2 regions of the Kocuria sp. CPCC 205235 genome follow, and region 2 is predicted to be linked to the other one. Evidence: riboswitches for the same ligand, from Rfam matches in the RefSeq annotation. Region 2 holds a riboswitch; the other holds the start of a gene.

What was found. Region 2 has a riboswitch for S-adenosylmethionine ahead of RF638_RS00815 (AMP-binding protein). Riboswitches for the same ligand answer to the same signal wherever they lie in the genome.
Region 1: it holds a riboswitch for S-adenosylmethionine, as region 2 does, so the genes downstream of both, RF638_RS02840 (methylenetetrahydrofolate reductase) here and RF638_RS00815 (AMP-binding protein) in region 2, are expected to answer to the same signal.

Annotation. Positions count from the first base shown of each region.
Region 1 is NZ_JAVKPR010000002.1:290,399-295,040, reverse strand. It holds gene metE (5-methyltetrahydropteroyltriglutamate--homocysteine S-methyltransferase) at 1-359, opposite strand, end outside; gene RF638_RS02840 (methylenetetrahydrofolate reductase) at 491-1,486, opposite strand; SAM riboswitch class IV at 1,529-1,646, opposite strand; gene RF638_RS02835 (SDR family NAD(P)-dependent oxidoreductase) at 1,782-2,672, opposite strand; gene RF638_RS02830 (SDR family NAD(P)-dependent oxidoreductase) at 2,793-3,536, opposite strand; gene RF638_RS02825 (fructosamine kinase family protein) at 3,595-4,455, shown strand; gene RF638_RS02820 (MarR family transcriptional regulator) at 4,537-4,642, shown strand, end outside.
Region 2 is NZ_JAVKPR010000001.1:167,757-172,398, reverse strand. It holds gene RF638_RS00815 (AMP-binding protein) at 1-2,052, opposite strand, end outside; SAM riboswitch class I at 2,046-2,140, opposite strand; gene RF638_RS00810 (CoA-binding protein) at 2,517-2,936, opposite strand; SAM riboswitch class IV at 3,027-3,141, shown strand; gene RF638_RS00805 (LLM class flavin-dependent oxidoreductase) at 3,225-4,642, shown strand, end outside.

The DNA of each region.
Region 1 (4,642 bases), on a different contig from region 2:
CCGCGGGACAGCGCGGTGGTCAGCTCAATGCCCTGCGGGGTGTCCGGGGCTGCGGGGCGGAAACCGTCCGCGCGGAACCGGGCCGGAACCGCGCCCAGGGCAAGGGCGGTGTCCAGGGTCTGGTCCACCGCGAACGTGTCGGAGGGGATCGAAGCGTCGTCGGTGAGACCGAGGCCGCTGAGGTGGCGAACGGTGCGCTCGCGCAGTTGGGTCAGAGTGTCCAGAACGGACTGGGCGGGGTTCTCGGCGGGCTTGGACCAGTAGGCCTCAAGCGCCTTCTTGAGTTCACGATCGGGGCCGATCCGGGGGTAGCCCAGGATGGTCGCGGCGGGGAACGAAGTCTTGGAAACGGCAGTCATTCGGGGTGCTCCTGAGGATAAAAGGGTGTGTTGTGGGAAGCCACGGTCACTGAGACCGTTGCCAAAAGGTTCTGTCGGAAGGGAAGTGCGGGCGCTGTCGTGACCGTGGTACGGCCACTGACGTGCGGCGGTCAGGCCGCGGTGATACCCCCGCGAAATTGTCGGGCGGCATCGCGCACCCGGAGATGATCGAGGATGGCTAAAGGCGCATCCGGGCGGTTGAAAGTGAACAAATGCAGACCGGGGCAGCCGAAATCCAATAGCTCGTCGATCAGCGTGAGCGTTGCCGCGATGCCCCTGCGGCGTAGCTCGGCTGGGCTCTCGGTGTTCAGGAAGCTGGTGATCCGTTCGGGGATCGGAACTCCGGTCAGCTCGGTCATGCGGCCCAAACGCTTGATGTCAGTCAGTGGAACCAGGCCGGCAATGATGGGCAGGTGGATGCCTTCCGAGCGCGCACGCTCCAGGAACCTCACATAGTCCTGAGCGTCGTAGAGCACCTGGGTGATCGCGTAATCCGCCCCGGCTTCTTGCTTGTCCCACAGCGCAGCGAGGTCCGCTTCGAAATCGCGGCCCTTCGCTGCCACCGGATAGCAGGCCACCGAAACCGAGACCGGACGCTTGCCGGGGCGCTCGCAGGCACCGAACTTTCGTTCCTCGACCTCGCGGATCAACTCGACCAGTTGCGATGCGCGATCGAAGCCACCCGGATGAGTCACCCACTCACCGCCGCCCACGGGCGGATCGCCACGCAAGGCGAGAAGGTCGCGGACGCCGTCGTCGAGCAAATCTTCGACGGCGCGATCCAGACCCGCGCGATCGGTGCCACCGCACGTGAGGTGGGCCACCGCAGGGGTCTTGGTCTGCTTGAGCAAGTGCCGCAGCGTCTCGCGGGAGACACCGTTGGTGCCGGAGTGACCGTGGGTGACCGAGAAGAAATCGGGACCGGCGGAGGCCATCGCGTCGATGTTGCGCCACACGGCTTCCGGATCGCGCGTGGGGTGCGGCGGGAACACCTCGAACGAGATCAAAGACTCGCGGCGCGGCCTGCGCACCAACCACGACGTTCCCGTGGGTGGCCCCGTGGCGACGGTCTGCTCCGAGACCTGGGGTGTGGACAGGGCGGGCATAAAAATACCTCCGGCGGTTCGGGACGCCGGAGGTTTCTCCGTGCGCCGTACTTGCTCGCCGTGCGGGTGCGCGGCGGCCGGATCGTCATCTGGGGCACCCCGCTACGTGCTGGAGGGTTGCCGCCCGGTTAGCCAGAGCTTTACACCGGGACTCATGATCCTTGTTGCGAGAGACATTAGCACAAAGTTTTGGCGGTGCAAGTCACATCCCGGAAACGGAACGGGTCAGTCCGTGCTGTTTCTCCGCGCCATGTTGGCGCGTTCAAGACTCGTCTCCCAGACGTCTTTTCGCAGGTCAGGGGGAGTAACTCAAAGGTGAGCTCTTGCGTGGTTTTCGGGCTGCGACGTAACAACCCATGAGCGGTTCCGCCTCCGGTGAGGTGGCCAGCCACGCGAGATTCTCGGCCGAGATCTTGACCGAATTGGCACCCGGAAGTCGAGCAATCAGTGGCGCGGCCACTGCATAAATCCTCTGCACAATGTTCGGGTATTTGCAGGCCAAGCCGGTGGCCGGCATGAGGCCGGGGTCAAAACTCGCGGCCCGGATACCACGAGCGGCCCAGGACTCGTCGACCTCGTAGGCCATGGCGATGCACGCCAGTTTGGAGGTCGAGTAGCGCACCAGGCCGTTGTCCTTGGCATGGGGCGCGGGTTCCGTGGGCGACAGAAGTTCGTCCATGTTCGACCAGCGCGCACCCGGAAAGCCGAAGGCTCGGAGGCCACCGCGATGAGTTTCGCTGCCCAGCGTGATGACCCTGGAACCGGGAGCCATGTGGCTCAGTAGAGGGTCGAGCAGAGCGACGTGGCCCAGCACATTGGTGGCCATGGTCAGCTCGAACTGATCCGCGGAGCGCTGCAACCGATCGAATGTCTGAACCCCCGCGTTGCAAATGATGGCGCGGGGGATCACACCGTCCTCGATGAGCCCGTCCGTGAAAGATTTCACGGTGGCAAGGTTCGCGAGGTCCAGTCGCCGGACGGCTACGCGGAGGCCGCTCCGCAAAAGAGCTGCCGCCACTTCTTGACCTTTAGCCATGTTCCGAACTGCCAGAATCAGAGGGATTCCCTGCTTCGCCATGGCCCGGGCTGTTGCGAGGCCCAGCCCCGACGTAGCCCCGGTGATCACCACGGGAGCGGTATGGGTTGCAGGCAGATCGACAGAGGCAGGGGGCTGCTCGGGTGACATGTATCGAGTATCTCCGGTCAGAACCTACGCATCAGCCTCGTGACAGATGTTTCTTGAACATCATCGGTGGCGATCCGGAGACGAGCCGCCACCGATGGCATTCATCGAAGCCAGGAAGGCTTAGTAGAGCTTGGTGGCCCCGCCGTCCACGGCGATCGCCTGGCCCGTGATGAAGCGGGCGTCGTCGGAGGCCAGGAAGGCTACCAGCGGGGCGACATCCTCCTCGGGGTCGCCGAACCGTCCCAATGGGATGTTGCCCAGCGACTTCTGGTACATGTCCGGGAAGGCTTCCTTCCACTGGGCCACGCCTTCGGTCAGCGCAATGGGCATCACGGCGTTGACGCGGATGCTGTCCCCGGCCCACTCGTTGGCGACCACACGGGTGAGACCGCGGATCGCTTCCTTCGCAGAGGCGTACGCGGCCTGCGTCGGTTGACCACTTACTGCGGAACCGGATCCGAAGTTGATGACCGAACCGCCCTGCTTGGCCAGTTCCGAGTGTGCGGCCTTCATGAACTGGCGCGTGGCGCGCAGGCCGGTGTTGAAGGACAGTGCCCAGGCATCCTCGTCCAGGTCCAGGAACATGGCTTGCTTGGATGCGTGCGCGTTGTTGACCAGGGCATCCAGACGCCCGAAGCGTTCGACGGCGGTCCGCACCGCAGCCTGCGCGGTCTCCTCGAGCGAGACGTCACCCGCCACGAAGACCAGACTCTCGCCCACATCCGACTCGAGCTTTTGGCCGGCTTGTTCATTGATGTCGACAGCCACGACGCTCGCGCCCCGGCGCACCAACACTCGACTCAAGGCGCCTCCGATACCGGAGGCGCCACCCGTCACAATGATCACTTTGTCCTGTAGCTGCATGAATTAAGCCTAGGGAAAGAGCCTGTGAGCACTGTCCGAAATGGTGTAGAGAAGAAATATGGATCAGTTGCCAGAAGACCTCACTGCCGGCCTCGATGTCACCCGTGTGGATTCGCTGAGCGGTGGTGACACCGCGGCGGCCTACCGGCTGGAGACTTCCGACGGGCCGGTATTCGCTAAGACCATGCTCGATGCGCCCGCCGGGGTGCTGGAGTTAGAGGCTGCCGGGCTCGAAGCGCTCCGAGCAGCGGCGCCGTCCGAGTTATCGGTACCCCGCGTGATCCGTGTGACTGAGCACGGGCTGGTCCTGGAGTGGATTGACGAGTCGTACGGGGCGGGTGGAGCCGCGACCGAGGCGGAATGCGGCAGCGGTCTGGCGCAAATTCACCGAGCGGAGGCGCCGCATTTCGGTGGGCTGGACCCTGACCTGCCGCAGCGCATCGGCTCGTTCCCCGTGGACCTCTCACCCACGGCTGACTGGGCTGATTTCCTGCTGCACCGCCGGATCGAACCGTTGTTGCGCACGGCTATCGATTCGAGACGTTTGGACCCGGGAGCCCAGGATCTGTTGGACGAACTTGCGCCGCGTGCTGCTGAACTGGCCGGGCCGGTCGAGCCGCCCAGCCTGCTTCACGGTGACCTGTGGGCGGGTAACCGTGTGGTCGATTCCAACGGCCACAATTGGTTGATCGACCCGTCCTCGTTCTATGGCCACCGCGAGTACGACCTGGCCATGATGCTGCTCTTCGGTGGTTTTGGGGAGGACTGTTTCAGCGCCTATGACGACGTTTATCCCTTGGGGGACGGCTGGCGTGAGCGCGTCCCGTGGTACCAGTTACCGCCGTTGCTTGTGCACGCGATCCGTTTCGGAGGGGGCTATGGCAACTCGGTGATGCGAGCGCTCAAGCAGCTGCGCTGACGCCGCGAGGTGGACAGTTCACCGTTTCCTAAAGCATGATGGTAATCAACTTTTCTAACTACTAGAAATTCGAGGTTGTTGATGGCTGAATCGCGGTCTAGGCCCGATTTTGTCAGCCCTCACAGCCGTGAATTGCGCCGCGTGGTGCGGCTCAACGAGGAAATTGGCTATCAGGTCCGCCGGATCA
Region 2 (4,642 bases):
GTAGAGCTGGGTCAAGAGGCGACGAGTAATCTTACCCGAACGAGTCTTGGGCAGATCCGGCACGGCGATGACCTCGCGGGGTTTGGCGATCGGGCCGATTTCCTGCGCCACATGGGCGCGGAGTTCTTCTCGAACCTCATCCGCGGACAGAGACTGCGCGTCCGCCGTGAGCACCACGTAGGCCAGAACGGCGTGTCCGGTGACGGGATCCTTGATGGGGGTCGCGCCGGCCTCGACCACGTGCGGGTGAGTCACCAGCGCGGACTCGATCTCGATGGTCGACAACCGGTGCCCGGACACGTTGATCACATCATCCACGCGACCCAGGATGTACAGGTCGCCCTCGTCATCGGTGCGCGCGCCGTCACCGGCGAGGAACCAGCCGCGCTCGCCGTAGGCCGACCAGTACGAGGACAGATAGCGCTGCGGATCGCCCCACACCGTGCGGGCCATGGACGGGCCGATCTTGTCGACCACGGCGAAGCCCTGCAGGTTGGGACCCACCTGCTCGCCGGACTCGTCGAGCACGCGCACCGAGATACCCGGGACGGCGCGCGTAGCACTTCCGGGCTTCAGGGAGGTGTGCGGAGCGGCGTCGTCGAACGTGCCGGGAGGCGCGAATTGCGGGTCGTGCGGACGCGGTGAGGCCACGCACGAGCCCGTCTCGGACTGCCACCACGTGTCCACGAACGGGACCTCGTCGCGGCCGACCTGTGCGCGCAGCCAACGCCACGCCTCGGGATTGATGGATTCGCCCACCGACCCGAGCAGGCGGATGGAGGAGAGGTTGTAGACCTGCGGCAGGCCCTTGGGGAAAGCGCCCATGAGCGAGCGGATCAGCGTGGGGGCGGTGTAGTAATTGGTCACGCCGTAGCGTTCGATGACCTCGAAATGGCGCCCGTAATCCGGGGTGTTGGGGGTGCCCTCGTAAATCACTTCGGACACGCCGTTGGCCAGCGGGCCGTAGATCTCGTAGGTGTGCGCGGTGACCCACGCGAGGTCGGCGGTGCACCAGTGAACGGTCGAATCCACCTTGGCCGGATCATTCACGGCGGAGAGCTCGTCCGGGCGTAGCGCGCCGTTGGCATCGGGCACGTCCGGGAGCAGATCGAACATCAGGGCGTGCGTGTACGCGGTCTGCACCAAGTACCCGCCCATCGTGTGCACCAGGCCCTTGGGCTTACCCGTGGTGCCGGAGGTGTAGATGATGAACAGGGGAGTCTCCGCGTCGAAGGCCTCGGGCTCGTGCACGTCCGAAACGTCCGCGGTCAGCTCGTGCCACCACACATCGCGGCCGCGAGTCCACGGCACGGTGTCCTCCTGCTTGGAACGCAGCCCGCGGGTTCCGCGCGGCAGATCCATGCGGCCGGGTCGCGAGGTGCGGCGCACCACGATCACGTGCTCGATGTCGTTCTTGCCGCTGCACGCCTGGTCCGCGTTGGTCTTCACGGGGACGACGGCGCCGCGCCGGTTCTGCCCGTCCGTGGTCACCAGCACCTTGGCGCCGGTGTCCTCCACGCGGAACTTGAGGGCCTCGGCGGAGAAGCCTCCGAACACGAGGGAGTGGATCGCGCCGATGCGCGCGCACGCGAGCGTGATGATGACCGTCTCGGGAATCACCGGGAGGTAGATGACCACGCGGTCGCCCTTCACTACACCGAGTTTCAGCAGCGCGTTGGCGGCCTTGGAGACCTCACGCTGCAGGTCCGCGTAGGTGTAGACCAGGCGATCCCCGGGTTCCCCCTCGAAGTACAGGGCCACGTGATTGCCGCGGCCGGCCTCCACATGGCGGTCCACGCAGTTATAGGAAACGTTGAGTTTGCCGCCCTCGAACCATGCGATCTCCGGGACGGAGAGGATGTCGTTGCCGTCATCGTCCGTGCCGATTTTCTGTGGCTTGTCGAAGCGGTGAGTCGTGTGCCACGGCTCCGCCCAGTCCAGACGGGTCGCCTGCTTGGCCCAGAACTCCTCGCGCGCCTCATCCGAGATCAGCGCGGGATTGGGCGTGGGCGAGTAAGGGTCTGAGAAGGAAGTAATCTCGATCAACTCCATCGTCTCCTGGCATTAGCACCTTGCACCGCACGGGTACCGGTTGCTGCGACGTCAACGAGCCAGGTCTCTCGGCCGCTCCGGATGGGAACCGTTCCATTCAACGTCTCTGGGGGGTGCGCTCGCAAATTGAGTCCGCGAGCGGTGCCTGAACATTTTTGGCAGAGGTTCGCACGTCAAAGGCGGCAATGAACATTCCTGGCAGAGGTTCGCACGTCAAAGGAGACCATGGACATTTTTGGCAGGGGGTCGCACTAAACACCGGGGTCCGGGCGTGAACCTCTGCCCCTAATGTCGACGGCCCGTGGGGAATGCCGGCCGCGCTCTCGATTACAGGACCAGTGCGACTACGGAACCAGTGCGACTACGGAACCATCGCGCTTACGGAAACACTGCGCCTACGGAACCACCGCACCTACGGAAACACCGCGCTTACAGAACCACCGCACCTACAGAACCCGAGGGCCCTACAGAACCCGCGGGGCCTCGATCAGCGGGCAGGTGTTCATGACCACTTTCACCCCGGCGGCCTTCGCCCGTTCGGCAGCGGCCTGATCGGTCACACCCAGCTGCATCCACACCGCTCCGGCACCAATGTCGATCGCCTGATCCACCACTTCACCCACGCGGCTGGAGTTCACGAAACAGTCGACCACGTCCACGTGCCCCGGGATGTCCTCGAGCGATCGATAGCCCGTCTCGCCATGTACGTCCTCGCCCGCCAGATTGACCGGGATGATCTGCTGCCCGAACTCGTCACGGATCCGGCGGGACACCGCAAACGCGGGTCGCGTGCGGTTGGTGGACAGCCCAACAATGGCCCACCGCCCCGGGGTCGCGAGTAGCTCGCGAATCAGGTCCGGATCGTTGACGTGGCGATCACTCATATGACCATCGTCTCACTGTGAATCAGCTCGGTCATTATGTTTCACGAGCCGCCGGAGGGGCCACGGAAACGGTACAGTGGGGCGCAGAACGATCATGAGTTCCGACGCACAGCCCTGGCTTGTCGGACGGCAACCCTCTCCCGTAGCGGGGTGCCCCAGGTGAGGATCGGGCCGCATGGCACACCGCATGTGGCAAGTACGGCGCCACACAAGCGCGCTGGACCCGCAGAGTAGGCCGCCGCAGGTGGTGCACGGGGCGCGGGTCGAGTTCGACCCAAAGGGGCACACATGAGCAAAAAGCGGATTTCCGTGAACGCCTTCGACATGACGTGCGTGGACCACCAGAGTTTCGGTCTGTGGCGTCATCCGCGGTCCAAGGCCACCGAGTACAACACCATCGAGTACTGGACCAACCTGGCCAAGACGCTGGAGAAGGGCAAATTCGACGCCCTGTTCCTGGCGGACGTGGTGGGTATCTACGACATCTACAAGAACTCCGCCGCGCCCTCCGTGTCGGACGGCGCGCAGGTTCCCGTGAACGATCCGTTCATGCAGATCTCCGCCATGGCCGCCGTGACCGAGCACCTGGGCTTCGGTGTGACCAGCGCGGTGACCTACGAGCAGCCCTACACCCTGGCCCGCAAGTACGCGACGCTCGATCACCTGACCAAGGGCCGCGTGGGCTTCAACGTGGTGACCTCGTACCTGCCCTCTGCCGCGGAGAACCAGGGTTTGCCGCGCCAGATCGAGCACGATACCCGCTACGAGATCGCCGAGGAATTCCTCGACGTCTGCTACAAGCTCTGGGAGGGTTCCTGGGAAGACGGCGCCGTGGTCAAGGACCGCGAGGCCGGCGTCTACGCTGACACCCAGAAGGTCCACCCGATTCAGCACTCGGGCAAGTACTTCACCGTTCCGGGTGCCGCGCTCACCGAGCCGTCCCCGCAGCGCACCCCGCTGATCTTCCAGGCCGGTGCGTCCTCGCGGGGCCAGGCGTTCGCCGGACGTCACGCGGAGGCCGTGTTCATCGGCGGCTTGCGTCCGGATCTCACCCGCTACGTCACGGACAAGATCCGCGAGCAGGCCGAGGAGCAGGGCCGCCACCGCGACGACGTCAAGATCTACGCGATGCTCTCCGTGGTCGTGGACGAGACCGAGGAGAAGGCCCAAGAGAAGTACCGGGAGTACCTCTCCTACGTGAACCTGGAGGCATCCCAGGCGATCATCGGCGGTTGGTCCGGCGTGGACCTGAGCCAGTTCGACGAGGACGAGGCCCTGAACTACATCAAGACCGACTCCATCCAGTCCTTCCTGACCCCGTTCACCCTGCAGTCCAAGGACAAGAAGTGGACCCGCGAGGAGATCGCCAAGCACTGTGCCCTGGGCGGCATGGGTGACGTGATCGTGGGATCGCCGGAATCCGTGGCCGATCAGCTCGAGACCTGGGTCGACGAGGGCGGCCTGGACGGCATCAACCTGGCCTACCACGTGAGCCCCGGGTCCTTCGAGGACTTCGTGGAGTACGTGGTTCCCGAGCTGCAGAAGCGCGGCCGCTACCGCACCGAGTACGAAGGCTCCACCCTGCGCGAGTCCCTCTACGGCGCCGGCCAGCCCCAGGTCATGGACACCCACCCCGCCGCGCAGTACCGCGGTGCGTACGCCGACAAGCCGTCCGTGGCGGACACCGCCGCTCGCGAGCTGGTGGG